Bombiscardovia apis: one gene and its partner. The protein of the gene in region 1 interacts with the protein of each later gene in a pairwise test. Links are inferred from orthologs where the notes say so. Each region holds a gene or a part of one and is shown on either strand. Other genes may lie near its edges.

Evidence for each region.
Region 2: the proteins of R8377_RS03365 (region 1) and lpdA interact in binary tests that used the Escherichia coli proteins (3 or more experiments, as listed by UniProt). The link is inferred for Bombiscardovia apis from one-to-one orthologs.

What each region holds. Positions count from the first base shown.
Region 1 is NZ_AP026800.1:882,961-895,245, forward strand. The notes cover bases 4,605-7,773. They hold R8377_RS03365 (UvrD-helicase domain-containing protein), read left to right. Parts: upstream 4,605-4,927; coding sequence 4,928-7,573; downstream 7,574-7,773. Other genes in these bases: R8377_RS03360 (hypothetical protein), read left to right, coding at 4,605-4,763; R8377_RS03370 (CAP domain-containing protein), read right to left, coding at 7,675-7,773. In the rest of the region: R8377_RS03340 (oxidoreductase), read right to left, coding at 1-699; R8377_RS03345 (aminotransferase class I/II-fold pyridoxal phosphate-dependent enzyme), read left to right, coding at 846-2,009; R8377_RS03350 (PTS sugar transporter subunit IIC), read left to right, coding at 2,460-3,572; R8377_RS03355 (xanthine phosphoribosyltransferase), read right to left, coding at 3,686-4,273; more of R8377_RS03360, read left to right, coding at 4,536-4,604; more of R8377_RS03370, read right to left, coding at 7,774-9,063; R8377_RS03375 (nucleobase:cation symporter-2 family protein), read right to left, coding at 9,201-10,508; R8377_RS03380 (MFS transporter), read right to left, coding at 11,078-12,285. UniProt on the Escherichia coli protein: A helicase with DNA-dependent ATPase activity. Unwinds DNA duplexes with 3'-5' polarity. Translocates on single-stranded DNA with 3'-5' polarity. Initiates unwinding more efficiently from a nicked substrate than double-stranded DNA.
Region 2 is NZ_AP026800.1:1,240,287-1,256,857, forward strand. The notes cover bases 13,511-16,478. They hold lpdA (dihydrolipoyl dehydrogenase), read left to right. Parts: upstream 13,511-14,233; coding sequence 14,234-15,724; downstream 15,725-16,478. Other genes in these bases: R8377_RS04960 (DUF3043 domain-containing protein), read left to right, coding at 13,573-14,193; R8377_RS04970 (DUF4191 domain-containing protein), read left to right, coding at 15,767-16,478. In the rest of the region: R8377_RS04900 (helicase), read right to left, coding at 1-108; tyrS (tyrosine--tRNA ligase), read right to left, coding at 204-1,523; R8377_RS04910 (arginine repressor), read right to left, coding at 1,605-2,177; R8377_RS04915 (hypothetical protein), read right to left, coding at 2,305-2,775; R8377_RS04920 (hypothetical protein), read left to right, coding at 2,775-2,948; pheT (phenylalanine--tRNA ligase subunit beta), read right to left, coding at 3,039-5,633; pheS (phenylalanine--tRNA ligase subunit alpha), read right to left, coding at 5,646-6,710; R8377_RS04935 (TrmH family RNA methyltransferase), read right to left, coding at 6,776-7,669; R8377_RS04940 (superoxide dismutase), read left to right, coding at 7,955-8,575; R8377_RS04945 (ATP-binding cassette domain-containing protein), read right to left, coding at 8,709-11,216; R8377_RS04950 (ECF transporter S component), read right to left, coding at 11,222-11,887; R8377_RS04955 (dipeptidase), read right to left, coding at 12,122-13,495; more of R8377_RS04970, read left to right, coding at 16,479-16,498. UniProt on the Escherichia coli protein: Lipoamide dehydrogenase is a component of the glycine cleavage system as well as of the alpha-ketoacid dehydrogenase complexes.

The DNA of each region.
Region 1 (12,285 bases):
TGCTTTTGCTATCACTTGTGCTATTGAATCCGGCTTGCTTAACCAACGACTGTTGTAGAGTTTACGTAGACCCTGCGCTGCCTGCTGTGCGGCTTCTTGATAGGGGCCACCGTGGGCTGAGTCTTCTAAATGATCGGCGGCTATACGCCCCCAATTGGTAGCAATTGCACCCGGTTCAATGAGTACCACGTCGATATTGAACTGACGAGTTTCCATACGCAAGGCATCGCTAAAAGCTTCAAGCGCGTATTTCGTGGCGTGATACCAGGCACCCATGTACGTAACCATCCGACCAGCCATCGAAGACGTGTTAATAATTCGCCCATGCCCCTGTGCTCTCATAGTGGGCAAGACCAGCTGAGTTAAGCGGGCTAACCCCAGCAGATTGACCTCAAACTGTTGGCGTACCTCGCTAATGGCTACCTCTTCTACCGGACCGTAGGATCCGTAGCCAGCATTGTTGATGAGAATGTCAATACGACTTTCACGGGACAGCACAGCTTCAACTGCTTTCTGAATTGAATCATCATTACTGAGGTCAAGTGGCACAGGCTGAACACCCAATCCTGTCAGTGGTTTGAGCTGGTCTATATGTCGACCAGCTCCATAGACGCGCAATCCGTGGCGGGCTAGGATAGCAGCAGCTTGGTAGCCGATTCCGCTGGTAGCCCCAGTAATGAGTACGACCCTGGCATTCATACAAACTCCTCTGTTCCGCGCTCCGCACGCCTAGTAAGCCCTAGTATAGGCTTGCTAAGGCGGTCTGCGCTTAGCGTATGATGAAGGAACTGAGGGGTTTCTTAGTTCGTGGCCTTGAGCTATACATCTGTTGGGAGAAGACTGGTATGGATATGGCAGTACGGATGAATGAGCGAGTTCGGGAGCAAAAGCCTAGCGATATCCGCACCTTTAACGCAGACGTAAGCGAGATTGATGGCATTATCAAGCTCACCCTCGGCGAGCCGGACTTCGCCACTCCTGAGCATGTGAAGCAGACTGCTATTCGCGCTATTGAGGCTGATCAGTCCCACTACCTGCCCAGCCGTGGTCTGCCAGCTCTACGGGAAGCCGCCAGTGTCTTTTTGGCATCCAAATATGGCACTGTTTACCAGCCAGACACTGAGATTTTAGTTACCGCAGGCGCGACGGGTGGCATTTATTCCAGCTTGAACGCCATGCTCAACCCTGGCGATACCGTTTTTATACCTACGCCTATCTTCCCCCTATACATTCCCATTTCGCGCATGGCAGGCGGAAATACCGTCTTTATCGACACCTCAAACGACGGTTTTGTACTCACTGCTGAACGGCTCGAAGCAGTAGTGCGCGAGCATCGAGACAGCGCGAAAGTGCTGGTGCTGAACTTTCCTGCCAACCCAACTGGCGTAACGTATTCGCGCTCGCAGCTGGAAGCTTTGGCACATGTAGCTCGCAAGTATGGGCTGTTCGTGCTCTCTGACGAAATTTATTCAGAACTCACTTACGAGGGCAGACACGTTTCTATGGGGCAGGTCTTGCCCGAGCAGACCGTAGTCTTAAACGGTGTCTCCAAATCTCACGCTATGACCGGTTGGCGCATTGGCATAGCGGCAGGGCCAGCTGAGATTATCAACGAAGTGGCCAAGGTCAGCGAGTTCACTATCACCTGCTCGACTACTGCGGCCCAATATGCGGCGCTAGAAGCTTTGAGTCAGGGGCAAAACGACGCTGCCCCAATGAAGGAAGCCTACCGCACACGCCGCGATTTCATGCTGGGAGCCCTGAGGGAAGCTGGTTTAGAAGTTACCAATCCACAGGGGGCCTTCTACCTGTTCGTAAAACTACCTGAGCGCATGAGCGATTCCTGGAAATTCGCTTATTCACTGGCTCAGGAAGCCAAGGTTGCTATTATTCCTGGTGCCAGCTTTGCGCAGGGCGGGGAAGGTTACTTCCGTATATCGTATGCCGCTTCGATGGAGGACTTGCAAGAGGCAGCCCGCCGCATTCAGTCATACATGGCAACGCATTGATAACTGGGTAGGGGAGAGGAGTCCCTATTCTTCAGTGTTAACAACGCACAGGTAATTAAGATGGAACATCTTGGTTCATTCTTGTTTATGGGGTCGGTTTGGCCGTTTCTCACTATGTGGACGTAAATGTTGACGCTGCTTGCCGATGGCATACTATAAGGCTCAAGCTATTTTCGAGAAGGAGGTTTTCGTGGCAATGTGGTTTACGCACAGTTTCAGGCGGTTACACGTCTTGCTGCTCAGGTCTAATCTGAAGCAGCAATGAACTGAGCGTCAACGGTTGCACAGATTAGACGAACATCTGGCTGTGCGGCCCCGCGGAGACATACTCAACTTCTCGCCCCCACAGTTTTCAGATTGTGGGGGCTTTCTGTACCGCAACCGGCTACTGAATCCCTGAATTGGTATAGAGGCTGTCCGCTTATGGCGGGCCGAGCGAAAGAACAATATATGAGCAGCACTGAATCTACGAGTACACCCATACCGCACACTGCAGTCCAACAGCCGGTAGTAGCTGTTGGGCTGAAAGCCAAGCTCTACGAAGCCACTATGAATATGCTAAACGGCTTGTCTATTGGCATTATCGTGGCTTTAATTCCCGGAGCCCTGCTCAACAGCTTGCTGAAATACTTAGTACCAGCTGTGCCGCAGATTCAGATCATTTTGACTATGACCGCAATAGCGCAAACCCTTTTGCCTGCCGTGAGTGCTGTATGCGTGGGTATGATGGCCAAATTTACACCCATTCAGACCACTTCGCTAGCATTAGCGGCAGCAATTGGCGCCGGTAATTACCACATGACCCCTAAGGGCATTAGCGTGGCAGGTCCGGGAGATGTGATCAACTTAGCGGTGACTATTGCCGTGGGATACGTTGTAATCCTGCTCTTAGGTGACCTCTTGAAGGCATACACCATCCTCCTGATACCAACTTTGGTTGTGCTCATTGCAGGAGGTGTGGGTCTGCTGACATACACCCCGGTCTCTGCCATCACCCGTTATATCGGTATCGGTATTCACTCCATGACAACTATTCAGCCCATACTCATGGGCACGCTCATGGGCGCTATCTTCGCTTTCATCATTGTGAGCCCTATTTCTTCTGTTGGTATTGCTGCGGCCATTTCTTTGACTGGAATCGGTGCGGGGTCGGCCAATCTTGGTATCGCGGCCGCTGGTTTTGCACTGGCTATTTACGGGCGCAAAGTCAACTCTTTGGGCACCTGTCTAGCACATTTCTTGGGCTCTCCTAAGGTGCAGATGGCTAATCTCTTCACTCGCCCCAAGCTGCTCTTACCGATTTTGATTAATGCAGCCATTATGGGCGGATTGGGAGCAGTTTTCCATGTACAAGCCACGCCTTCGACTGCCGGTTTCGGCTGCATCGGCTTGGTTGGACCCCTAGCTGCTTTGGAAGGCTACGGTAGCTTTAGTGTAGGCAACATTATCCTAATTTCAGTATTATTCGTGATTTTGCCGATAGTCTTGGGCTACGTGAGTGATTATATTTGTACTAAGTTCAAATTCCACAAGCCTCAGTATTACGTGCTTAACTATTCGTGACAACCAGCTGTCTTGATCTGAGTGAACTTCAGATCAAGACGGATATGACAAGAGGCTGTTTGATATCCAACGGTACCAAACAGCCTCTTTATATAACAGCTAGGGTAGTGCACTTACTGAGCTGAGGTGAACTCGATAGTTCCAGCTTCCGCATCCATGCTGTCTACGATGGCGAGAGACTGAATATCATATCCTTCTTCGCGTAGCTTCTTGCCGCCCTCTTGGAACCCCTTTTCTATAGCGATACCAATGCCTTCAATAACGACACCGGCATGGTGGCAGATGTCGATAAGACCATGCAAGGCGTTACCATTTGCCAAGAAGTCGTCAATCAGTAGCACATGCTCGCCCTCGTGGAGGAATCGCTTAGCAACGATAACAGGGTATTCACGCTGCTTGGTGAAAGAGTAAATACTAGCAACATACTGGTCGCCGTCTAGATTGATGGACTGCGTTTTCTTGGCGAACACGACGGGCACATTGCCGAAGTGGCGCGCCGCCATGCAGGCAATACCTATTCCAGAAGCTTCGATCGTGAGAATCTTATCAATATGACGATCAGCGAATAAACGGGCCCATTCAGTACCCATCTGGTCAAAGAGGTCTACGTCGCACTGGTGGTTCAAGAAGGCGTCAACCTTAAGCACATTGCCGGGCTTAACAGTGCCGTCTCGACGGATGCGATCCTCTAATTCCTTCATGGAAGTCCTTCTGATTGTGACCAATAGGAGCTGCACTAAGTTGATAGATCACTCAAAGAGCTAACTACCAATCGTGATGGGCTTAAGCATAGCCTTGCTCTTTGACTTCAACGGCAAACCCTGGAAAGGATGGAATTATTCCCGATTACGCGCGTAGGAGACAATAGTTTTTCTCCCGCATTTTTGGGTTTTGAGCGTTACTATAGAAGTGTCTCAATTGGTCACATGCCCAACGACATGTAACGACTATAAGGAGGACCAGATGAGTGTATTAGATAACGCCAAGGATGCCATGAAGTCGGCCGGGGAGAAGATTTCCGACGCTGCCGAGAATGTTAAGGACAAAATGTCTGACGCTGCTGAGAACGCCAAAGACAAGATGTCTGATGCGACCGACAAGGCTAAGGCAGATGCAAATGTTGGCAAAGCCAAGGTCGAGCAAAGTGCGACCGACGCTAAGAACAAAGCTAAGGAACAAATGAACAAGTAGTTCTTGTTTATTGTTTCGCCCCGGAAGGGTTCATCCTCTTCCGGGGCTTTTCTTTGCCGAGGGTGTGGCAATATGACCTTCGTATGTGCTACAAATGAAAGCCCGGCAGCTTTTACAAGCTACCACTTTGCTGACACCATTAAGCGCGTATTGAGGGGCTCGAAGTGTTTGAAGAAGCAGACATGATCCAACGCAGTGCGGACGACCTTCTGGCTGGTCTCAATCCCCAGCAGTCTCAGGCGGTGCAATATCGAGGCCCTGCCCTCCTTATTGGCGCAGGTGCAGGTTCAGGTAAGACTCGTGTGCTTACCCGCCGTATAGCGTGGATTCTGAGCCAGTTTGGAGCTTGGCCCAGCCAGGTGCTCGCCATTACTTTTACTAATAAGGCCGCTGCTGAAATGAGGGAGCGTCTAGGGCAGCTCATCGGCCCCGTTGCAGAGCGGATGTGGGTTTCAACCTTCCACTCGGCATGTGTGCGCATTCTACGCCGTGATGGCAAGGAAATCGGCCTCAAGTCGGGGTTCTCCATCTATGACTCGGGCGATTCTGAGCGTTTAATCAAACTCATTGGCAAAGATCTTAACGTCGATTTGAAGCGTTATACTCCGCGTAGCATCCTCTCGCACATCTCGGACTACAAAAATAACCTGCAAGGTTGGCAGGAACAACTCAAGACCTTTGCGCCCGATTACAAGCCAGGGCAGAGAGGGCAGCAAATTAGCTCACGCTTTGGCAATGAAGAAGAGCTCTATTCGGTCTTTTACGCTGAGTATGAGTACCGCTTGGGACAGGCGAACGCGGTAGATTTCGATGACTTAATCGTGCGTACCGTAGAGCTTTTGCGGCAATCTCCCTTGGTAGCCCAGTACTACCACCATAAGTTCCGCTATATTCTGGTCGACGAGTATCAGGACACCAACCACGCACAATACGTGCTCTTGCGCGAGCTGGCCGGAGCTGACAGTGCCGAAGAGCGAGCTAAAGCCCAAGAGGAGGCTCAAGCAGACAGGCCTGTAGCAGCTGGTAGGGAAGGTCAGGCTTGGATTACCGTTGTGGGTGATTCCGACCAGTCAATCTACGCCTTCCGCGGTGCAGATATTAGCAACATTCGCGACTTCGAGAAGGACTTTCCGGGCGCGAAAACCATCATGCTCGAGCAGAACTATCGTTCTACGCAAACCATTTTGGACGCAGCCAACGCGGTCATCTCGAAGAACACTTCGCGCACCCCTAAAAAGCTCTGGACAGCGCTAGGCAAGGGTGAGCCCATTGTGGGTTATGCTGCCGATAATGCTCAGCAAGAAGCCGCTTGGATTGGTACCGAGATTGCTCGTCTACGGGCCGAAGAAAGCATCCTCTATTCGGATATGGCTATTATGTATCGTGCCAATGCGCAATCACGAGCCTTAGAGGAAGCCCTCATTAACGCTGGCTTGCCCTACCAGTTGGTAGGTGGCACTAAATTCTACGAGCGTCGCGAAGTCAAAGATGCTCTGGCGTATTTGCATGCTATTGCCAACCCCGATGATGACGTTAACCTGCGCCGTATTCTCAATGTGCCCAAGCGTGGTTTAGGAGCTCGGGCTGAGGCGCTTATCAGCATGTACTCTGATGCTCACAATGCTAGCTTCTGGAGTGGGATTGAGCATTACGAGCAGATTGATGGTATTCCAACACTTACGGCTAAGAAGCTGGAGAGTTTCCGTACTCTCATGCATGAGCTGACGAATTTCGTGTCTGAACATGACAATAAGCCATCCGAAATAGTGGCTGAGGTACTCGATGCCTCTGGCATGCTGGCTGAACTGCGTAAGTCCACTGACCCGCAAGACGCATCCCGAGTCGAGAATCTTTCTCAGTTGCAGTCGGTAGCCGCTGAGTTTGAGCAGAAAACGCCTGATGCCACTCTTGCTGGATTCTTGGAGACTACGGCCCTCGTAGCCGATTCCGACCAGCTGCCGGGCATTAACGAAGAAAGCGGCAAGGTTACCTTGATGACTCTTCACACCGCGAAGGGCTTGGAGTATCCGGTGGTCTTCTTAACGGGTATGGAGCAGGGGACCTTCCCTCATTCACGATCCTTGGAAGACGAGGGTGAGTTGGAAGAAGAGCGTCGTCTAGCCTATGTGGGCATTACTCGTGCCAAGCAGCGCCTATATTTGACTCGTGCTACTGTGCGAGCTCAATGGGGCCAAGCTAATGAGATGCTAGCCAGCCAGTTCTTAGACGACGTTCCTGAGGATTTGATTGATTGGAAACGTCGCCAGTCCAGCGTTGAGCGCATGCAGAGCGGCTGGGGCTCAGGCGGAAGCGATGATGAATTCGGCAGCTTTGAAGACGATGAATTCGGTTCTTCATCTACCTTCGGATCTTCTCAATCTTATGGGCGTTCCAGTTCTTCGAGTTCCTCACGATCTTACGGGACGTCCTATGGGTCGTACGGCTCACGCTCAGGTTCTGCTTCAGGTTCTTCCTATGGTGGATCGTCAAGCTCGCGCCGCTACGGCAGCTCGTCTTCAAGTCGAGGTGGATACTCCAGCAGTTATGGCTCTAAGTCATCAAGCAAGAGCGGCCGAGTTACGACGAAGCGTACACAACCCACAAGGTCTGTGGTAGCTGCGCAGCCATCGGGATCCAAACTTAACATTGCAGACTTCCATCATGGAGATAAGGTCGCCCACGATCAGTATGGTTTGGGCACAGTAATCGACGTGCAAGACAAGGGCAATAACTCTGTCTTAACTGTGGACTTTGGCTCAGACGGTGTTAAACGGCTCATGCTGCGTGTAGCTCCGATCGAAAAGCTCTAAAAACTATGTAGCACTTACAGGGTGCAAGCGCATATAAGAAAAGGGCCGGGGACTGGTTGAACAGTCCCCGGCCCTTTTCTAGCTATAAGAGGCTAAAAGCCCTAACGTGCCTGACGGCGCAGAGTGAAAGCACCGGCTGCGATTAAGAACAAGCCCAAAGCCAAAGCTCCTACACCCAAGACGTTGCTTCCGGTCTTAGCCAACTGTCTACGAGCTGGATCAGCTGTGCTGGCAGAAGGAGAAGCTGTGTTGTTGGAAAGAGTCGAAGGGTCAGAAGCCCTAGGCCCGGTACCGGTCGAAGGATCGACAGGAGCTGCGGCAGAGCTGTTGCCTTCAGCAGGTGCCGTTGCGTTAGGATCGGCAGGGTTTACAGAACCCTTGCCATCTGTGCCAGGCATGATGCCGGCCTGAGCTGCGAGATCGTTGTAGGACTTCTGAGCTGCATCGACAGCCTGCTGAGCGGTAGCAATGTCGGCCTGAGGATTGGTCAGCCAAGTTTCGTATGCCGTAACATCTGCGAAGTAATCGCTGATAGGCTTGATACGAGAGCCTGCCCACACACCCTTAGTTGCCATAGCAGAATAAGTGTGTGCAGAAGAAGAATTCTCATTAGTAGAAAGCATGAAGCGAGCGTTGCTCACCGTGGCCTGAGGAGTCTTGTTGCTGGAACGTTTGAAGCCAGCTGCGGTTGGCAGTTCATCTTCGGTCATAGACGAGAAGTAGAAGGTCTGGCCGTGAGTATTGCCGCCGTAGGTGTTGGGGGAGTTGGTGCGCTGTGCGAAACCGGTGATGTCATAGCTGCCATTGACGATGTTGTCATAGTGACCATGGTTAGTGCCGCCATTTTGGAGGTCAACCTTCTCCTCGTCATACCAGCCGGTGAAAGGATCGGGATAGCTCCAAGACAGGTTTTCTGCAACCTCAAATTGCCTTGGGTGATCAACTTCGCCATTAGGCCAATTGGTTCCGATGGCTGCCCAATCAGTATCAGCCTGAGCCATGGCCATGAGGGTGTCGGAAACCTTGAGCTCACCCTTGCCTTCTGCCTTGCGTAGTTCATTGCACTTTTGCAGGTAGGTGAGTGTGGCCTTCATGTTAGCCATGCTAGTTGCGTCGTCGGCTTGGCCGAGCTTGATGGAGCTTGCGAGCTTGCCATTGACTGCGCTATCGGTCAATACGGAGTATGCGCCGGTTGCACCTACGTATTTGAAATATCCTGCGCTTCCTTGAGCTTGATACTCAGCAGTCTTAGTGCTGGCATCTTGCTTTTGCTTGAGGGTAGCCTTGGCAGCTTCCAGTACCTTGCTGGCAGTGTCAACCTGTGCTTGCAGATCACTGCTGGGAGTAGCGTCTGCGGCCAATGCGGGGGAGACGCAACCAATGAGAGTAGCACCGGCTACCGCGCTAGTGAGCCCTAGCTTGATAAAGCGCACAGACCAATTCCTGCCGTCTGCGTGCTTTGCGGCAGACCTCTGACTCTTGTAATTCATTCTTTTCCTTTCAGACAAAGCTGTCCTATGCACACGAGATGCATATAGCTTCCCCAGCTAGCTATAGATAAGTATAGCTGAGAGGCGTGCCAAACGTTGATATTGTGGATCGAAAAGTGTTGTGTGTCACATATCGGCTACGACTGGGAAGCTAGGAAATGTTCTTCGCTCGGAAGCACTAGGTTAGCAATGACGGCAACCACGAAGGACATAGCTATGCAATTGCTTGCGAAGATGGACTGGAAGAGGGCTGGGAAATTGGCAAAAATGTCGTGTACTTGAGTGAAACCAATGCCGACGGTGAGAGAGAGCGCTGCGATGGTGATGTTGCGCTGGGAGAAGCCTGCTTCCGCAATCATCTGGAAACCAGAGAGGATGATATTGCCGAACATCATGATGGTGCAGCCGCCTAGTACCGCTTGGGGCAGTGAATTAAAGATGGCGGCAATACCAGGCACGAACGAGGCTAATACGAGCAGGAGACCGCCGGAAAAGATGACCTTGCGATTGACCACCTTCGTCATGGCTACCAAGCCAATATTTTGTGCAAACGAAGTCAATGGCAAGCATCCGAACAGACCCGAGATGATGGAGATTGCGCCGTCTCCAGCAATAGCACCGCTCATTTCGCGATCTGTGGGCGTGCGGTCTAAGCCCACGCGGCACAGTGCTGTGGTGTCTCCAATTACTTCGACAGAGGACACTACATAGAGCAGGGCGAAGGAAATGATGGCACCAGCGTCGAACTCAGGTTTGAAGGGCATAGCGTGGGGTAGCGAGACGATTTGTAGATTGTGGAAGCTGGAAAAATCGACCATGTGCATAGCCAAGGCAAGCAGGTAGCCAACAACGAGGCCAAACAATACTGAAAGCTGCTTGGCAGTGCCGCGAGTAAGCAGTTGGAAGGCCAAGCATGCTACGAGTGAGACGCAGGCGAGGGTGAGATTTTGCCAAGAACCAAAGTCTTGAGCGCCAGCGCCACCGCCAAATGATTGGGCGCCAACAGAGAGCAGAGAGAAACCGATAGAGGTCACGACAATGGCCGAGACGATAGGAGGCACAAAACGGCGCCACCAGTTTGCGGTTAATCCCAAAATAAGCTCAACAAAACCACCGGCGATAACGGCTCCAACGACGACTCCATAGCCTTGATGAGACACGATCGCCACAGCGGCAGCCACGTACGTAAAAGAGATACCTGTGACCATGGGGAGCTTGCCACCTACGCGCCACAGGGGGTAGAGCTGGAGACAGGTGCCCAAGCCGGCTACGAGCAGGCCGTTCTGGATTACCAAGGCAGACTCTTCTGGGCTCATGTGAGCTGCCGCTGCTACTAAGAAAATTGGGGCGAGATTGGCTACAAACATAGCCATCACATGCTGGAGCCCAAAGGGTAAGCCCTTCCAAAACGAGATTTTGCCGTCCATGGAGCGTAGAGCGCTCATCGACGCGGCACCCGTGGCTTGATTATTCGTGGATGAAGAATCGGACTGGGCAGATGAAGCTGCTTGATCTGCAGATTGCTGGTTTTTATGCTGATTGACTTCCTGCTGTGGTGTAGTACTCACGCTTGCCTTCTTATGCTCTGAACTCTCTATGTACTGTGCGCTGGTGTGATGATTTGAGGGATTGGTCCGCTAGGAATTTTGGCGCAGCTAGGTGGCGTACACAGGGCCTCCTCTGGACGGGAAATCGGTACTAAGGAACAAGAGAAGGCCATGCATACTTACGCTGCATGGCCTTCTTGATATGAACGGGCGGGGAGTCTCGGAATTCATTGAACGATTGTGGGCACACTGCTCCCGCTGGATTGGCGTATGCGCGTCTGCGTGGCAAATATTGAAGCCGTAGCAGCGAATCACTACGCGAGGGCCAGTGTGCATGAGTCTTTCAACACTCCAAGCATTAGGATGAATAGAATCTGATGGAGATACTCAAGTGGTGTTGGCTTTCGAACGAGTGTCCGTAGTCCAGCTACCTAACAGACAGGTTACTACTGGCGGTAGTCATTGCCCTAGGACTTTGGACAGTCTTGCGTGTCTATGAAAGGTCGGGCATACAAAGTAGTGAGAGCCATAAGAATTGCTGCGGCGAGCATAATTGCTGGCATGGGTAAGTGGTCAATGAGCATCCCATATACAGCCTGGCCCAAGGGCATAGCGGCCATAGCCAGTGCCATTGTAGCGCCTATGACTTTCCCTACTAGCTGAGGCGGGGTCGAGCCTTGCTCATAAGCCAATATGGTGACGGAAATGCACTGTACGCAAGCCATCGCGCCGGCAGTAGCAAGGGTAAGTACCGCGTAAGTAGTTATGGTCGGGGCATGCATGAATAAGGCAAGGGCTGTTGGCAGAAGGCACAAGCTGCTCAAGCCTAGCAAATGCGGAATGTGAGATAAGGTGAACCATTTAGGCTTAAGACTTAAGAGAAGTGCACCTGCCAAACCGCCAGTGGAGATAGCGCCTTCGGTCAAGCCTTGCATTTGATTGCTCAGTCCTAGCAGATGAGTCACTATATAAGGCAACGATACGTTCAGTAGGGCGCAGAAAACGAGGTTGGCAACTGCGATAACAATATTTGCGGCCAATAGCAAGCGTTGAGACAGCAGGAACTTGCCAGCTTGGGCGAAATCGGCCGCGAAACTGGTGAATGGGTTCGACATTGGCGAATGCGTTGAAAGCTGCGGAATATGGATGAAACAGAAAATCCACAGCGACGAAATCAAACAAGCGCCGCAGGAGAGCAATACCACCGCCTTCAAGCCCGCAAAGCCCAGGAGCATGCCAGCAAATACCGGACCGATCATGTTGGTCAAAGAGTTTACTTGAGTGATGAGGGCCGTTGCTCGCTTGAGTCCTTCGCCGCTGGTGCGCTTTGGGTCGACCAAGCAAGGCACGGTAGCTTGAACGATAGGGCTATATAAAGCATGAAAACCGTAGGCCAGCATCATGGTCACTATCGTTATGAGCGTCATACTGCTAGCTGAATAGAAGAGCGCGTAAGAGAGTGCCGCACATGCGCTCGCGGCATCGAGTGCGGCCATAGCCTTGCGCTTGTCGAAGCGATCGGCAATTGCGCCGCCTACTGGTGTGAGAATAACCGACGGAATGAGAGCGAGAGCGGCAACTATTCCATAGAGCGATGCTGAACCGGTTGCATTGAGCAAGTGGAGGGGGAGCGCAAAGGTGAGCGTTACCTGACCGAGGGAAGAGAGAATCTCTG
Region 2 (16,571 bases), 370 kb from region 1 along the record:
ACCGCCGTGGCCTTGATTTCCGCGATGAGATCCACCCGAATGTCCATAACCTGAACCGCGGTGGTTGCCGCCTTCATGTCCGCGGTTGTTCCTAGCTTCGTCTGCCATATCAATATCCTCAAATCTTCAGGCCTTACACTTCGTGCGCAAGACCTCTGTTACAACGCTATGCTGTTATTAGTTTTCGTACAAAAGATGGGCATTTACTGCTTTTCGAGGGCGCCTAGGGCTTTCTTGCCTCGCCTCACCAAAGCAAAACGGCCGCTCAAGAAATCAGCTTCTTGCAGGAGTTGGTCCTGGTCACTCACGCGCTCATTGTTGAGATAGACACCGCCCGACTTGATAGTCTTGCGGGCCTCGGAAATCGAGCTAAACAAACCAGCCCCTACCGCGGCATCAACTAACCTATCGCCGACCTTTGCTGCAGCGAAGCTCTTGTTGCCCTCGCTGTCGTCAATCTTCAAACCTTGGAGGGCACCCTCAAGCGCATCGGCATCTAAATCAGAGAGCTGGCCGCGCCCAAAGAGCGCACCTGCTGCGTCTACAGCACCTTGGGCAGCCTTGTCTCCGTGAACGTAAGATGTGACTTCCCAGGCCAGAACTCGCTGAGCCTCGCGGGCACCAGGATTGGCATTCACTTCCTCTTCCAAACGCTCAATCTCAGTCTTAGTGAGGAAGGTGAAGGTCTTTAAGAGCTTGACGACTTGGTCATCGGGCTGGTTAAACCAGAACTGGTAGAAGCGGTAAGGCGAGAACATTGTGGGGTTCAGCCAGACAGCATTGCCCTCTGACTTGCCGAACTTCTTGCCCTGTGCATCGGTAATGAGCGGGCTGGTCATGACCTGAACAGCCTTACCACGCACCTTACGAATAAGGTCTAAACCGCTGGTAAGGTTGCCCCACTGATCGCTGCCGCCCAGCTGAAGCTGGCAGTCGTAGCGGTCAAACAATTCTAGGAAATCGTTACCTTGCAAAACCTGATAACTGAACTCGGTAAAGGAGATGCCTTCTTCTGAATTCAGCCTGCGAGACACAGTGTCTTTAGCGAGCATGGTGCCCATGCGGAAGTTCTTGCCAATATCTCGCAAAAAGTCGATGACACTCATGGAGCCGGTCCACTCGTAGTTGCTCACAAAGCGCACTGGGTTAGCGCCTTCAGTAGCTAAGAAACGACCAATTTGCGCTTGAAGCTGGTCCGCCCAAGCTGCCACCGTCTCCTTAGGGTTGAGGGTGCGCTCGCCAGACTGACGGGGGTCTCCAATCAGACCAGTAGCGCCACCAACCAAAGCGATAGGATGATGCCCGGCTGCCTGCAAGTGACGCATGTTGAGCAGCTGCACCAAGTTTCCCACATGGAGGGAAGGCGCTGTAGGGTCAAAACCGCAGTAGTAGGTAACTTCTTGATCGCTCAGTTTTTTGTTGAGCTCAGCTTCATCGGTGCACTGCGCGATGAGCCCTCGCCACTTGAGCTCGTCAAAGAGCGAATCGAAGCCCGCTTCCTTGAAATCAGTGACCTTAGCCATAAGATAGTTACTCCCTATCGAATTCAAATATATATCTAATACGACGGCTTCATTCTCGCAGGTACGGCAGACACAAAACCGCTATTTCGCAGCGGCTTTAGCACCGTTTTCTTGCTTATGCTGGGCCTTGGCAGAAGACTCACCGGAGGTGATATTAATCAGCCACTGAGCCCGCTCCGCTGCTTCTTCGTCGTCGCTGGTAATGACGAGTACGGTATCGTCGCCAGCAATGGTGCCTAATACACCGACTATTGGCTGACGATCGAGCGCGCTTGCTGCGTATTGTGCCGCCCCAGAAGGTGTGCGCACAACTAAGAGATTCTTTGCTTGCTTCACTGAAGTAATCAAGCCCGTCAGCACGCGAGACAAATACTGGTCAGTCTTGCTGGAGTCGGCGGCGTTGGTCATAGCTAAAGACGCCACTTCAAGTAAGCTCTGATCGCCGGAATCGGGTATCCAATAACCGATCGCCCCGTCTGGGTAGCGCATCTTGGCTGCGTGAAGCTCATCGAGATCACGACTGAGCGTAGCCTGAGTCACGACAATATCTTGTAGGGATAGCAGGCGGGCTAGTTCTCCCTGAGAAGTCACTATCCCCTGTCTTACTATTTGACGTACGGCATCGAGCCGGGCGGCTTTATTCGTAGGTCGCATAGGCTTCTCCTTAACGTAAACTGCTCCCCAGTCTACGGGCGTATTTCGACAGCCTTGCGCAAACGGTCAAGCTGCGCAAGTTCCCCCAGTAACACTAGTTACAAAAAGCTCGGGCTACACCAGACAGCTATGCGCTTATCTGGTCGCCTCCAGTGCCGCCCGTATTGGGCATGACCTGCATCATTTGCTGGTAGAGGTCATCAACAGATATGCCAGACATTGCCATCCATAGAATCATCAAGCTGTAGAGCAGGTTAATAACAACTGCTGCCACTGCTAAGCCGAAACCTTTCATGTGGAAGGTGCGGGTACGGTGGATAGCAATAGCACCCATAAAGGCTGAAATCAGCGGTATTGGGAAACAAATGGCCATAATGAGCGAGAGCACAGCGTAAGGATCCCAGTGACCATAGGCAGGATTCTGCTGAGGGTCGTCAAGGTCAATGCCATTGATAATATGCTTGCCCCTGTTGGCTGCTCCCGGATTACTGGCCTGCTGAAAGGGAGGCTGCTGCATATTTCCAGGCTGAGCGTAAGGCTGGTAGCCCTGTCCCTGATTCTGCCCATTTACCTGCTGAGAGCCCGTAGGGATTACCATTGGCTGACCCGGCTGATTGGGCTGAACCGAAGCCGACTGCCCCTCTTGAGGCTGGGCAGCTTCAGGCTCTGGCTGACCAAAAACATAAGGATTCCAACCTGGATACTGGTTGGAAAGCGCGCCGTATTCGGGCTGCGTTTGCTGCCCGTACGCCGGTTGCTGGGGCTCAGTAGAGCCTTGTGCGGCGTTGTAATCGCCAGCTGGTCTGTTCTGCTGAGTATCCGTAGTAGCTCCTTTTGTCTTGCTGAGGCCAGTCTATACCGTCAGGCTCGTAGTTGCGCTCCCAGCGAGGCGGTCTGTTCAACAATCGCCTGGCGAAGGTGCTCGCTGTCCTCTGAAGTAAGTGTGCGGTCTGGTGCTCGGAAAGTCACGGCGAAGGCTAATGACTTAGCACCCTCACCTATCTGATCTCCGGTAAAGACATCGAAGAGCTCGATAGTCTCAAGCATGGGCCCACAGGCCTGCTCAATGGCTGCGGTCAATTGGGCAGCACTCACTGAGTCAGGAACAGTGAACGCTAGATCCTGTTTTACCGGCGGGAAGGTCGAAATGGCCTTTGCCTGCAAGGGCTTAAAGTCGATGTGGTCAAAGACAGCATCAAGATCGAGCTCGAAGGCTGCCGTATGCTCGGGCAGGCCGAGGGTATCCACGATGTGAGGATGAAGTTCTCCAACCACGCCTACCGGTGAACCCCCCATAAAGATTTGAGCCATGCGGCCCGGATGCCATTGGACTGGAACTGCCGCTGGCTCAGGCTGTTGAAACTCATAAGTTGCCCCTAGACGATCCAAGACACGTCGTACGCTCTCAACAGCATCAGACCAGTCAATAGCGCGTTTATCTCCCAGCCAGCCATCTTCAACGGCCAATCCCGAAAGTAAGGCAGCCACATGGAGCTTCTGCTCGGGCAGGCCTGCATCTAGTTGAGCAAGCTGCTCGTCGGTCGGCCGCTGGCCACCAGGGAGAGCTGGAATCGCTGGAGCATTTGGATCGTTCTTGAAAATTGACCCGAGCTCAAAAATACGGACATTTTCATTGCCTCGGCGGATATTTCGCTGAGCGGTATTGGCCAAGGGTAAGAGTAATTCCCGGCGCAAGTAAGGCCTGTCAGCAGCCATAGGATTCGCTAGCTCAACACTGACTGGCTTAATCTCGTCAATGTCGTAGTCGAAGACCTTAAAATCAGCGTCACCCACGAACGGGTAGTTCAACACCTCGGTGAGACCGTATTCAGCTAAGGTATCGGCTACCCAACGCTGACGACTCTGCTCAGGAGTTAATCCAACCGCTCCTGCTACGTGAGGAGAAGGAACGTTGACCGGAATCTGGTCATAGCCCACCAATCGAGCAACTTCTTCGACCAAATCGCAGGGCTGAACTAAGTCCGGCCGCCAGCTCGGTGGAGTGACCCTGAGTTCGTTTTCGCTAACAGACTCGACACTGCATCCGATATCTTCGAGCAGGGCAACGATGGTGTCTCGGTCAGTATCGAGATCTACTAAACGCTTTACAGTGCTCACAGGGAAATCGATTGCAGCCGGCGATTGGGTGCTATCAATATCAATTGCCACCGAATCGGCTTGAGCCTGGCCATACTGAGTTAGCAAATCGACTGCCATTTGAGCAGCTGCCGGCTGTATGGCGTAGTCAACGCCGCGTTCAAAGCGACGAGAAGCCTCAGAGGGCAATTTGTGCCTGCGTGCCGAGCGTGCAATGGAAACGGTGTCGAAGTGAGCAGCCTCAATCAAAATGTTAGTAGTCTCGTCGGTAACTTCGCCGTAGAGACCGCCCATCACGCCCGCTATACCAAGCACACGAGAGCCGCGCTTGCCCTCAGGCGAATCGGTAATCAGTAAGTCCTCAGGACTCAGCTCACGCTCTTTGCCATCGAGGGTAGTCAGGTGCTCACCCTCTTGAGCTCGGCGTACCACAATTGGGCCTTCAATCTTGTCCAAATCGTAGGCATGTAAGGGCTGCCCCAAGTCGAGCATGACATAGTTAGTGACGTCAACAGCCAGAGAAAGCGAGCGCATGCCGGCGCGGATAAGCCTGCGACGCATCCAATTAGGGGTAGCGCTAGCAGCATTGTATCCTCGCACTGCACGCAGATAGTAGCGGTCGCAACCCACCTGGCCGTAGATGGGATTACGGTCGTCAATCTCAACCTGCACGGGAGCTTGGCTCGCGTCAACCTTAGCGTCAATCTTAGCGTTGAGGCTTTCGACTGGGTCTTGGTAGCTAGCACCAGTCGAATGATGGAATTCACGGGCCACACCGCGATAGGACAGGGCATATCCACGGTCTGGAGTGATGTTAATTTCCAAGAGAGGATTGTCGAGATGCAACAATTCCATCGCATCGTCGCCGGGCTTCAACGCTTCATATTCTTTTGGGGTGAACCCATACTGGCGAAGGAGGATAATGCCGTTGTGGTCAGAACCGAGGCCTAGCTCACGCTCAGAAGCACACATACCATCTGAGATATGTCCGTAAGTCTTGCGCGGTTCAATCTTGAAATCTCCGGGCAGAACAGCGCCAGGCAAAGTGACAACCACTTTTTCGCCGGCCGCCATGTTGGGAGCTCCGCAGACGATACCACGAGGAACCTTATGGCCCTCATCGTCTACGGCATTGTATTGCTCACCCACGTCAACATGGCACCAGTTAATGACCTTGCCATTCTTCTGCGGTTCTGGCGTAGCGTCAACTACGTAGCCCACCACGATAGGGCCGGTAACTGAGGAGCGGTGAATCTCTTCCTCTTCCAGACCAACCTGAACCAAATCTTGAGCCAGCTGCTCGTATGACAACTCAGCTGGTACCTGAACGTGCTCCTTGAGCCAATCAATGTCTACCATCGGCATCGCTGATCACTCCCCCATCACAAACTGGTCGCTGAAGCGCACGTCGCCCTCTACCAGGTCGTGCATATCGTTAATATCGTGGCGCAAGAGCAAGGTACGCTCCATGCCCACACCAAAAGCAAAGCCGGAGTATATTTCCGGATCAATATCTGCAGCCCGCAGCACGTTGGGATTGACCATACCGCAGCCGCCCCACTCGATCCAGCCGGGGCCACCCTTCTTATCAGGGAACCACAAGTCCATTTCAGCAGAAGGCTCAGTGAAAGGGAAGTAAGAAGGACGCAAACGGGTACGAGCACCTTCGCCAAACATAGCGACAGCCAACTTATCGAGTACACCCTTCAAGTCGGCCATAGTCAGACCTTTATCTACGGCAATTGCCTCACACTGGTGGAAGACAGGCGTGTGTGTAGCATCGAGCTCATCGGTACGAAAAACGCGTCCTGGACTGGCAATATAGAGTGGCACACCACGATTTATGAGACCGCGCACCTGATCTGTCGAAGTCTGCGTTCGCATCACCAAATTGGACCCCACAAAACCGGCAGCATCCTTGGTTTGATTGCCCTTAACGTAGAAGGTGTCCTGCATCTGTCGAGCAGGGTGGTCCGGGCTAAGATTGAGCGCGTCGAAGTTATACCATTCACTTTCAACTTCAGGCCCAGATGAAATCTGCCAACCCATTGAGACAAAGAAATCCTCAACGTCTTCCATCAGCTTAGCCAGGGGGTGTCGAGCGCCGAGCGGGCGACGCTCAATGGGCAGAGTCATGTCGACCTGCTCGGCTGCCAACTTGCTCTGTTCGGCTTGAGCTTGCAGCACGTTCTCTTTGAGGCCATATGCTCGGCCGAAATCAGCCTTGAGCTTGCCCATAAGCTGGCCAGCACCCTTTTTAGCTTCGGGAGGCAGCGAGCCAATGGCGCGACTGGCTTGGCCCATTGCAGATTCGGCACCCGCAAATTGCGCCTTCAGGGCCTTCAACTCCTCCAGAGTGGAAGCGTTGCGAATTTTCTCAATACCCTCGGCGACCTCGTCGGTGACTGCCGCTGGATCGAATTGCGCATCTGCCAATTTGAGCCCTTTCTACGCGAGCGCGAACCCGCAAAAACTGCTATCTACCAGTCTTTTCGCTGTCTTCACATTCTCCCAAGACGACTCGACATAGCCAGGGAATATAGGAGGACCGCTGCCGACATCGCTAAGTTGAGCGATTCAGCCTTGCCGTATATGGGAATGGAAACGATGCTGTCGCTGCGTTCCAACAGAGCAGTAGGCAGCCCGCGAGCTTCGTTGCCAAAGAGCAGGGCTAGCCCAGATGCTGCTTCTTTACTTTGGGCCAACATATCAGGCAAACTCACCGGAACGCGGTCACTGGTGCCATACACATCTGCAGCTACTACCGGAAGCTGCCTAGTCTGCACCCAAGTGAAGAACTCATCGGTGGAGACCTGAACAACTGGGATATGGAAGATAGAACCGGCAGTAGCCCGCAGGACTTTGGGGCTAAAGGGGTCAACGCAGTCATCTACCAAAAGTAAGGCTTGCAAACCTGCAGCATCGGCCGTGCGGATAATCGTACCCTCATTGCCCGGGTCGCGAACCTGCCACAGGGCTGCAACCTGCACAGATTCTGCCTGTCCAGTCTGATCCTGCGGCAACAACAAACTATTGGCCTGCACTTGCAAATCTTCTAACCTACCTACGGCAACAATCCCCTGTGCATCCTTGCTGATGGCTTGCATAGTGCGGGAGCTGACGTAGTGAATGTAGGCCCGGGGCGCTGCTTTAAGAGCAGAGTTGCGAATCTGGGCTGCTGCGGTCGAAACAGGTTTCATTCCCGCATCCGGCTCGACCTCCACGTAAATGTCGAGCAGGCACTGAGGCTGGCAGGCTACGGCTTCGCGCACACACTGCGGTCCTTCAATCATAAAACGCCCGTAGCGTTGGCGGCGACGGCGCTCACTGAGTTCAGCAATTCGGCGAATACGCTCAGAGCGAGGATTGTCTATAATTTCACGGTATTCAGGCATAGCTTCCACTCTAGTGAGCAGCCAAGCCAAGCAAAACGCAGAGGGAAACTGACCGGCACAACCTTACTTACACAAGGCCAGCGCTCAACGAACAAGCAGATGGAGCAAGCGGTGAGTGTGTGATATCTCACGAAAAGAAGCGGCCCCTTCGCCTTGGCAGGGGGCTGGGCAAGGACTAGGCTTAAAGTACAAGCCAAGTCGACTTGCGTAACGCAGACATGCTGTGCCCTTGCGCGCCGAGCGAAGGCGCTCACACGGCGGCATTTCATACAAGAAGGAGGCGTCATGCCTGTTTATACTTTGCCTGACCTGCCCTATGATTATTCGGCTCTCGAGCCATTTATCTCCGGTAAGATTATGGAACTCCACCACGATAAGCACCATCAGGCTTACGTGAACGGAGCCAACCAGGCCCTGGAGCAAATTCACGATGCAGCTGAGTCCGGCAACGTGGCCCAGTCCAATATGCTCGAAAAGAACCTGGCCTTCAACTTGGCCGGTCACAAGAACCACACCATCTTCTGGAAGAACATGGCTCCGGCTCAAGACGAAGAGCCCACAGGCGAACTCAAGGCCGCTATTGAAGAGCAGTTCGGCAGTTTCCAAGGCTTCCAGACCTACTTCGAATCCATGTGCGCAGGCATTCAGGGCTCCGGCTGGGCCGTACTCGCTTGGGATGCCTTGGGCGAGCGCCTGGTAACCTTGCAAATGTACGATCACCAGGGCAACCTGCCTGTCACTATCTTCCCGCTGGTTATGCTCGATCTTTGGGAGCACGCCTACTATCTGGATTACCAGAACGTGCGCGCCGACTACGTGAAGGCCTGGTGGAACATCGTCAACTGGGAAGATGCTTCCAAGCGCTTCGACGAGGTACGCAACCTGAACACCATTTTGGTAAAGTAAGCACTTCTTTGTCGTTGTAATCAAGTTTTTGCTTGGCTACAGCGCTTATGCAAGAAAGCCGCTCGATGCATATCGCAAAGCATCGAGCGGCTTTTCTGTCTTTTTTCAGTAGGAGGGGCTCCTGAGTTATGCCCTAATTGCCAAAGAAGGAAAAAGTACCAGACCACCAGGCAACGCTCAAGGCCACTAGGGGAACGGCTAGGCAGATGGCAAGGAAGCAGTAATCTCGGGCTCTCACCTGCGAAACACGGGCGTGCGATCGTGGACTTAGCCCACCAAAGCCGCGGGCTTCCATAGCTTCGGCCAGCATGGTTGAGCGCCGGATAGAGAGCACCAGTAGAGCAAATGCCTGTGGTAAGAAGGCTTTGACCTTGCTCTCATCCCCCAAACCTCGCGAGCGCCGGGAGGCAGTGAGTGCTGACCAGTCATCTTGCAGAACTGAGAACAGGCGCATACCTGCTAAACCGCCGTAGACGAAGCGATCTGGTAGGTGGAGCACCTGGCTGAAGGAATCTGCTAAATCCGTAGCATCGATACCGAGCATCATGATGATAGCGGGAATACCAATGGCGAGAATACGCAAGGCTGTGGCTCCTGCAAGCACAGCTGAGCGCTCAGTCACATGCATCAGCCCCCACTGCCAGAGCACCGCGCCACCCGATTTGCCATAGAGCAAGACCGCAATGGCAGAGCCCGGAGCTCCAAGGAACAGCGGCCAAGTAGAGCGCACAATCCGCCAAGGAGAAAAGCCTGCTGCCATCAGCAACACCACTTCGATGCCGAGCGCTGTTAATGCCGAAAGCCAATCCAAACTAAAGAAGAGGGGCAGGGCCAAAACGAAAGCACCAATCAACCGATATGAGGGATTGATTGAGGCGAGATAAGCCGAGCGACTGGCTTGCCGCTGTTCTTCCACTCGCAGGTTCATGGCTTGAACTGGTATATGAGACTCAGCGCTTGTAGAAGAATCTGCAAGCGGTTGTTCAGTGTTTCCCGGTGCCTGCCTTGGCATATCCCAGCTGCCAGAGGAACCTTGCGGCGTGAGTTCTACCACACGCGCCCCTAGGACATGAACCAACTGACGGTCATGAGTAACCACAATCACGCAAATACCATCGCCACGCAGTCCGGCTATCAGCTGTGCCATGCTGGTCCAAGTCAGCCGGTCCTGACCGAAAGTGGGCTCGTCTAGGATGAGTACTTTGGGCGCTGCTGCTAAGGCCGAGGCCACAGTTAGTCGTCGCTTTTCACCGCCAGAAAGCGTATAGGGATTAGCCTGAGCATATTGAAGCAGGTTGAATCGCTTGAGTAGGGCCCGAGCACGTTCCTCGGCCTGCACTTCCTCCATTCCCGTTCGCAAGGGGGCAAGCATGACCTCTTCCAATACAGAGCCGCGCGCGAACTGGTGCTCAGGATTTTGGAACACATAGGAGATGCGACTGGCTAAAATCTTGGAATTCCACTCGAAGGGGTTGCTCGACTGCGCAGCCCCAGAGCCGCTGCCACGCAAAGCCTCAGAAGCTTCCACCTGCCCTGCCAGTGGCTCTAAGAGACCGGCGAGTGTGAGAGAGAGCGTTGACTTACCAGCACCGTTGTCTCCCACCAGAGCGGTAATTTGCCCGGCGTGAAAATCAAGGTTAACGCCCTGGGCAATGGCCTTCCCTGCTCGTCCGATAGCAACATTACGAGCCGAAAGCACCGCAGGCCCATAGCCACAAGCAGCTGAATAGTTGGGCTCGGGTTCGAGCTTGATAGGCTCAACTTGCTTACTGCTGCCAGAGTAGCGGTCAGGTACCCAAATACCTAAAGCCGCGAAATCAATCTGGGAATGAGTAAAGACTTGTTCGGGAGTGCCATCAGCTACGACAAGCGTCTTGCGCAAACCGTTGGGCTGCTCATCACCTAAGCCGAGGACTACAACGCGCTCAATCAAGTCAATCCAAGGCTGAGCCCTGTGCTCGACGAGCACCAGCGTTGAGCCCTGCTCATCAAGCACGTCTTTGACAGCGCCCACGATTTGCTCCACTCCCCTAGGGTCAAGATTGGCCGTAGGTTCGTCGAGTAAAAGCACGCCCGGTCGCATCGCTAAGGCACCAGCTAGGGCCAGTCTTTGCATCTGACCACCGCTCAAATGCGTAACCGACCTATGCAGCTGCAGGTCACTCAAACCTACAGCTGCCATACTTTCCTCCACCCGCTGCCAAATCAGCTCACGGGGCAGGTCCATATTTTCGGGCCCAAAAGCAACGTTATCGCCAACCCTTTGGAAGATGGCTTGAGCATCTGGATCTTGTAGAACTAATCCCACTTGTCCCAGCGACTGGTCAACTGGCTGCCCACCGACCAGAATGCGCCCCTGAGTCAGCCCGCCGTCTGCATCTTCCACGCTGGAAGCAGAGCCGCCGTCGAACCCTTCACTCGCTGAAGCAGATTCGCCCTCACTCGCCCCCAGTAAGCCAGCTGCTCCCTGCAAGAGGGTCGATTTACCAATACCAGAAGCTCCTAAAAGCAAGACCCGCTGGCCAGCAGGTATGCTCAGATCCAAATCATGGACTGCGTAGTAATCTCGTGAAGCATGCTGGTAGCCCCAGCCTTGAAAATCTAAGGAAGCAGGCTGCCCCAAAGAAGATGCTTGATTCACCGGCTTCACACTACCTTTGCGCCAGCAGCAGCACGGGCTATACGGCCCGATTCAAAGTGGTCTAAGGCTCCAGTTTTTGCAATTGCAAGATAGAGATACCAGACCAAGGCACCGGCTATAACAGCACCAGAAATAATCGTTGCAATCACATAGAAAACACCGTACGGACCTACAAGATTGATGGCCTGTAGATGAGTGAAAAAGCTGTAGAGCCAGCAGCCGATGCCAGAGAGCACACCGGAAAGCACGGTAGTTCCAAGATTCCACTTGCGATAAGCGTATATAAGGAAGGCCGCTTCGGCCATCGCGCCTTGTAAGAGACCAATCAGGAAAGTCTCGACTGGCACCCACTGGCTGCCCCAGAGAGATTCTAAAACGGCCGCAACCACTTCTGCGTATACACCAGCGCCGGGCTTACGCACGATAACCAGAGCCAGAGGGCCCGCGAAGAGCCAAAAACCATTAAAGAGTCCACCCAAACCCGGGATTATGGCCTCTAAAATTGGCCAAGGAGCTGCAGAAACTAGGGCAATGAGCCAGTATATAAGAGCTGAGGCCACTCCGATAACTGAAGCGACAGCAATATCTGCTACTCGCCAGCGGAATCTATGGGGCCGAATGCTACTTTGCTTGGGAGTTGATTGACTATTTGGAGCATACTGTTGCGCCATTATTGTGCCTTTCGTCATCGCGCGCTGGACCATCCAGCTGCACACTTGCAATAAGGCACGGGAAGTTAACATCCGTGCGCCGGCATTACCCGGTATACGTTCGTCCGGTTGAGGCTTGGCCTCATCTCAGCCGCGCGCCCCAAGTTTCACCTTGAAGCACGCAGCCCCCGTGTCAATTTCCATCCTAGGTGAAGCCCTAGTCTTAACTCACCCTCGCGGCAGTAGCCACTTGTATTACTTAGATTGCGCCAACTTATCGAGCAGAAGAGCTTCAGTCACAATATTGTGTTCCAAGCCTTTCAAAGAAATCGACTCGTTGGGGCTGTGAGCGTTGGTCTGAGGATCCTCGGGGCCAGTCACGAGCACTTGAGCATCTGGGAAGATGCGCTTAAGTTCGGGAATGAAGGGGATTGAGCCGCCTTCACCCTTGTTGACTGGAGCCACACCGAAAGCCTCTTCCATCGCAGCCTCAGCGTCTTGTACGGCATCAGAACTGGCATCCATAGCCCAACCCATGCCCGTATCAATGGGCTCAACGCTCACCTGAGCGCCGAAGGGAGCATGGGAAACCAAGAAGTCAATGAGAGCTTGCTGGGCTTCACCGGGCTCTTGCGTGGGGGCCGTACGCAAGGAGATACGGAAGCGCGAGGTATCGGCAATCACATTGAAGGAGCCCTCTACCGGGTGAGCGTCAAAACCAATGATGGAAGCGGAAGGCTTGGTCCACATGCGCTCAGCCAAGGAACCGGTACCAGCTAAACGGTAAGAGTCAACGATTCCAGCATCAGCGCGCACCTGAGTCTCTTCCAAATCCCGTTGCAAACCGCCGATGGGCTTGTCGGCCTTGACGCCGGGCACAGCCAAATCACCCTGCTCGTCGTACATGGAAGCAATCAACATTGCAGCGAGCGTATTAGCATCTAGAATCGGGCCGCCAAATTGGCCAGAATGCACCGGGTGTTCCAAGACCTTTACACTCACATCAACATCGAGATTGCCGCGCAGAGAAGTGGTGAGGCTGGGCACATCCCAGGCCCAATTGCCCGAATCGGCCACGATAATAACGTCGGAGGCGAACTCTTCGCGGTGGGCTTCAATGAAGGGAATAAACGAAGGTGACCCCATCTCTTCTTCACCCTCGATAAAGACCTTAATGTTAACGTTGAGATCTTCGCCCAAGGCAGCCAAAGCGCCCGAATGAATAGCAATACCGCCGCCATCGTCTGCTACACCGCGCCCGTAAAGACGTCCGTCCTTTTGCGTCGCGGTGAAGGGGTCGCTCTCCCACTGTCCGTTGTTGGGAGCGGGTTGCACATCGTGGTGCGCATAAAGCAAAACGGTGGGCGCAGATGGATCTACCATCTTGGTACCAACTACCTCGTAAGCACCCGGCGTACCGTCAGGATTGCTGGACTGAACTACGCGAGCATCAACGCCCACCTTTTTCAGCTCATCGGCCACAAATTGGGCCGAACGCTTCATGTGATCGCCGGTGATACCCTCGGCAGAAACGGAATGTAGAGCCACTTTTTGGCTCAACAATGCAACTACACGATCCCAGTCGTGCTGGACCCGCGAACGGATACTTTGAGCGGTTACCTCTGCCATGTTTGCCTCCTTATCAAGACCGCCTTGCGTGGCCCTTTGCGCCCGCGTGCGTCTAGGTGTCACCGTAATCTGTTCGCATGACATGGAAGCTATTTAAGGGCAAGAATTCTGACGAATCAGACACCCAAGCCAGCGCCACTACTCCAAGCCAAGAGAGCAACGGCGAGGGTAAGGGACGTCCAACTCCCAAACGTAAGCAGGCCGAAGAAAAGAACTTGCGCCCTTTGGTTCCTAAGGATCGCAAAGCTAGTCGTAAGGCCGCAAAAGAGCGTATGCGTGCTAAGGAAGACGCGCAATATGAAGCTATGCGCACCGGCGACATTACGAACATGCCCAAGGCTGAGCGCTTACCTTGGCGTATTTACATTCGTGACTACGTTGATGCCCGCTTCGGCATCTCTGAGCTCACCATGCCAGTAATCTTGGTGTTCTTCGTCTTTACTTTGATTGCAGCTTTCTTCTCACAGCCTCTGTATCTCGCAGCTACGATTTTTATTTACGCTTACGCCATTGCCGTAGTGATTGATTTAGCCTTCATGTGGTTCAAGCTCAAGAAGAAACTTATCGAGAAGTACGGCGAGCGCGCTGTAGCTCGCGGTTCCCGTTCGGCTTCCTACGCTTGGATGCGTGCTTGGCAGATGCGCCGTTGGCGTATTCCTAAGCCCAAATACCCCAAACGAGGCCATTGGCCTGAATAAACTCTCGCTTTTGCCCGGCCTTGTCTCTACTATAGAAGGTATGGATACGAGCAAGACGGAGCAGCAAGCAGGTAAGCATTCTTTTAATGACCAAGTTGAGGCAGATAGCTTCGACTTGGTCATTATTGGTTCTGGCCCCGGCGGCTATTCCACAGCCTTACGCTCGGCTCAGCTGGGCGCACGCGTAGCTCTTGTCGAACGTGATTCAGTAGTGGGCGGCACATGCCTCAACCGCGGCTGCATTCCCACTAAAGCCCTCATGACTGCAACTTCGACCATCACAGCCTCGGCCCACGCTCGCGAATTAGGAATTCAAAGCAGCTTCGACGGAATTGACTTCGCCAAGCTAGGAGCCTTCCGCCAGGCAAGTGTCGACGCTATGACCGGCGGTTTATCTGACCTCTTGCAGCAGCGCAAAGTCAGACTTATTCATGGCGAAGGCCGCATCGCCCAAGATGGCCTAGTGGAAGTGACTGGCAGCGATGGCAGCAGTCGCAAACTGCACGCCCGCAATATCGTCATCGCCACCGGTGCCCGCTCTATGGCCTTGCCCAATCTGGCATTTTCAGACGACATTATCGACTCCGACCGAGCGCTCACCTTGGAAAGGTTCCCCCAGCACCCCGTCATTATTGGAGCCGGGGCTGTGGCCGTAGAGTTCGCTTCCATCTGGCAGGCAGCTGGCAGTCAAGTAACGCTCATTATCCGCAAGGATAGGGTGCTCTCTGGTTGGGATCGCAGGACCGGAGTTACCCTGACCCGAGAGCTAAAAAAACAAGGCATTCGAGTCATTACCGGTTCGCAGTGCACTAAGGTAGAGGGAAGTCAGGGCAAGCTCAGCGTGTCGTATAGCTCTCTCGATGATGAAACCGGGCAGACCAGCGAATCTATCAGCGCCGACAAAGTGCTCGTTGCTATAGGCCGCACCCCCAATACTGATAGTGATTGGTTTAAACAAGTTGGAATCGACACCGACGACCACAACCTGCTAGTGACCGACCCTTGGGGCCGCACTAGTGTCAAGGACATTTGGGCCTTGGGAGACATCACACCCGGCTACCACTTTGCCCATCGCGCCTTCGAACAGGGCATGGTCATCGCCGAAAGCATAGCTGGGCTCAAACCCTCTCCTGTCAAGGAAGAAACCATACCACAGGTGGTTTTCTCTACCCCGCAGGCCGCTTGCGTGGGATACACCCGTCAGCAGGCCCAAGCCCAAGAAGACTTGACTCAAGTAGAAGAAACCCCTTACCCCATGCTAGCCAACGCTCGTATGCGTATGAGCGGCAGTGGCGGTTCATTGAGCGTGGTTACCGCTTGCGAGCACAGCAAACCAGGCGAACGCATAGTAGTGGGCGTGCACTTAGTAGCACCCGAAGCCGCTGAACTCATAGCTGAGGCTGAGCAAATTGTGGGCAACCGTATACCCGTGAGTCAGGCGGCCAGACTCATTCACCCCCACCCCACTTTTAGCGAAAGCTTGGGAGAGGCCCTGCTCAAAGCAGATGGTCGCCCGCTGCATATGCGCTAAACTAGTCAACTGGATACAACGCCAATACGGTAAAGGATAGGCATGGCTGAAGAAAGCAAGAAGGTTAAGAAGAAGAAAAAGTCGAGCACACTCTCACAGCTCAAGCAGATTTTTTCCTTCACTTACTCAGAAGACAAGATGCTGCCCTGGCTGATTGCTGGTGCCTTCTTCGTGCCCATCATCGTAGCCATCGTGTGCGGATTCGTCTTTAAGTTCGGCTGGCTCTCTTGGATTATGATTGTCGTTTTGGGCATTATGGTGGGCGTTTTGCTGGCTATGATGACCCTGACTCGGCGCTCAGACTCGGTAGGTTACCGAAAGATGGACGGACGGCCAGGAGCTAGTGCCGCAGTCTTGTCTAATATTTCCAAGGCTGGATTCACCTTCCCCCAAGAACCGGTTTGGATTGACCCAAAGACCAAGGACGCCATTTGGCGCGGAACTGGTCGCTCGGGGATTTTCTTGATTGGCGAAGGCGATTATGGGCGCGTGATGAAGGCAATGGTTCGCCAAGAAGAAGAGATTAACCGCATTACTCGCGGCTCTGCTATTCCTCTCTACAAAATCAGCGTGGGTCACGGAGACAACCAAGTACCACTGGAGAAGTTGCAAAAGACGGTAATTCGTAAGAAGGTCAAGCTCACCCCTACAGAGCTGGACCAGCTCAAGGGCCGTTTGAATACCTTGCAAATGCGGCAGAATGCTCTAAACATGCCCAAGGGTATTGACCCCACCAAGGCTCACATGTCTCGCCGAGCTTTGCGAGGTAAGTAAACAGTCATTCTGAGCTGCAAGACGCATTTAAGCGCTTATACGACTGGCAGGTTACGAAAAGAAACACTTTCGT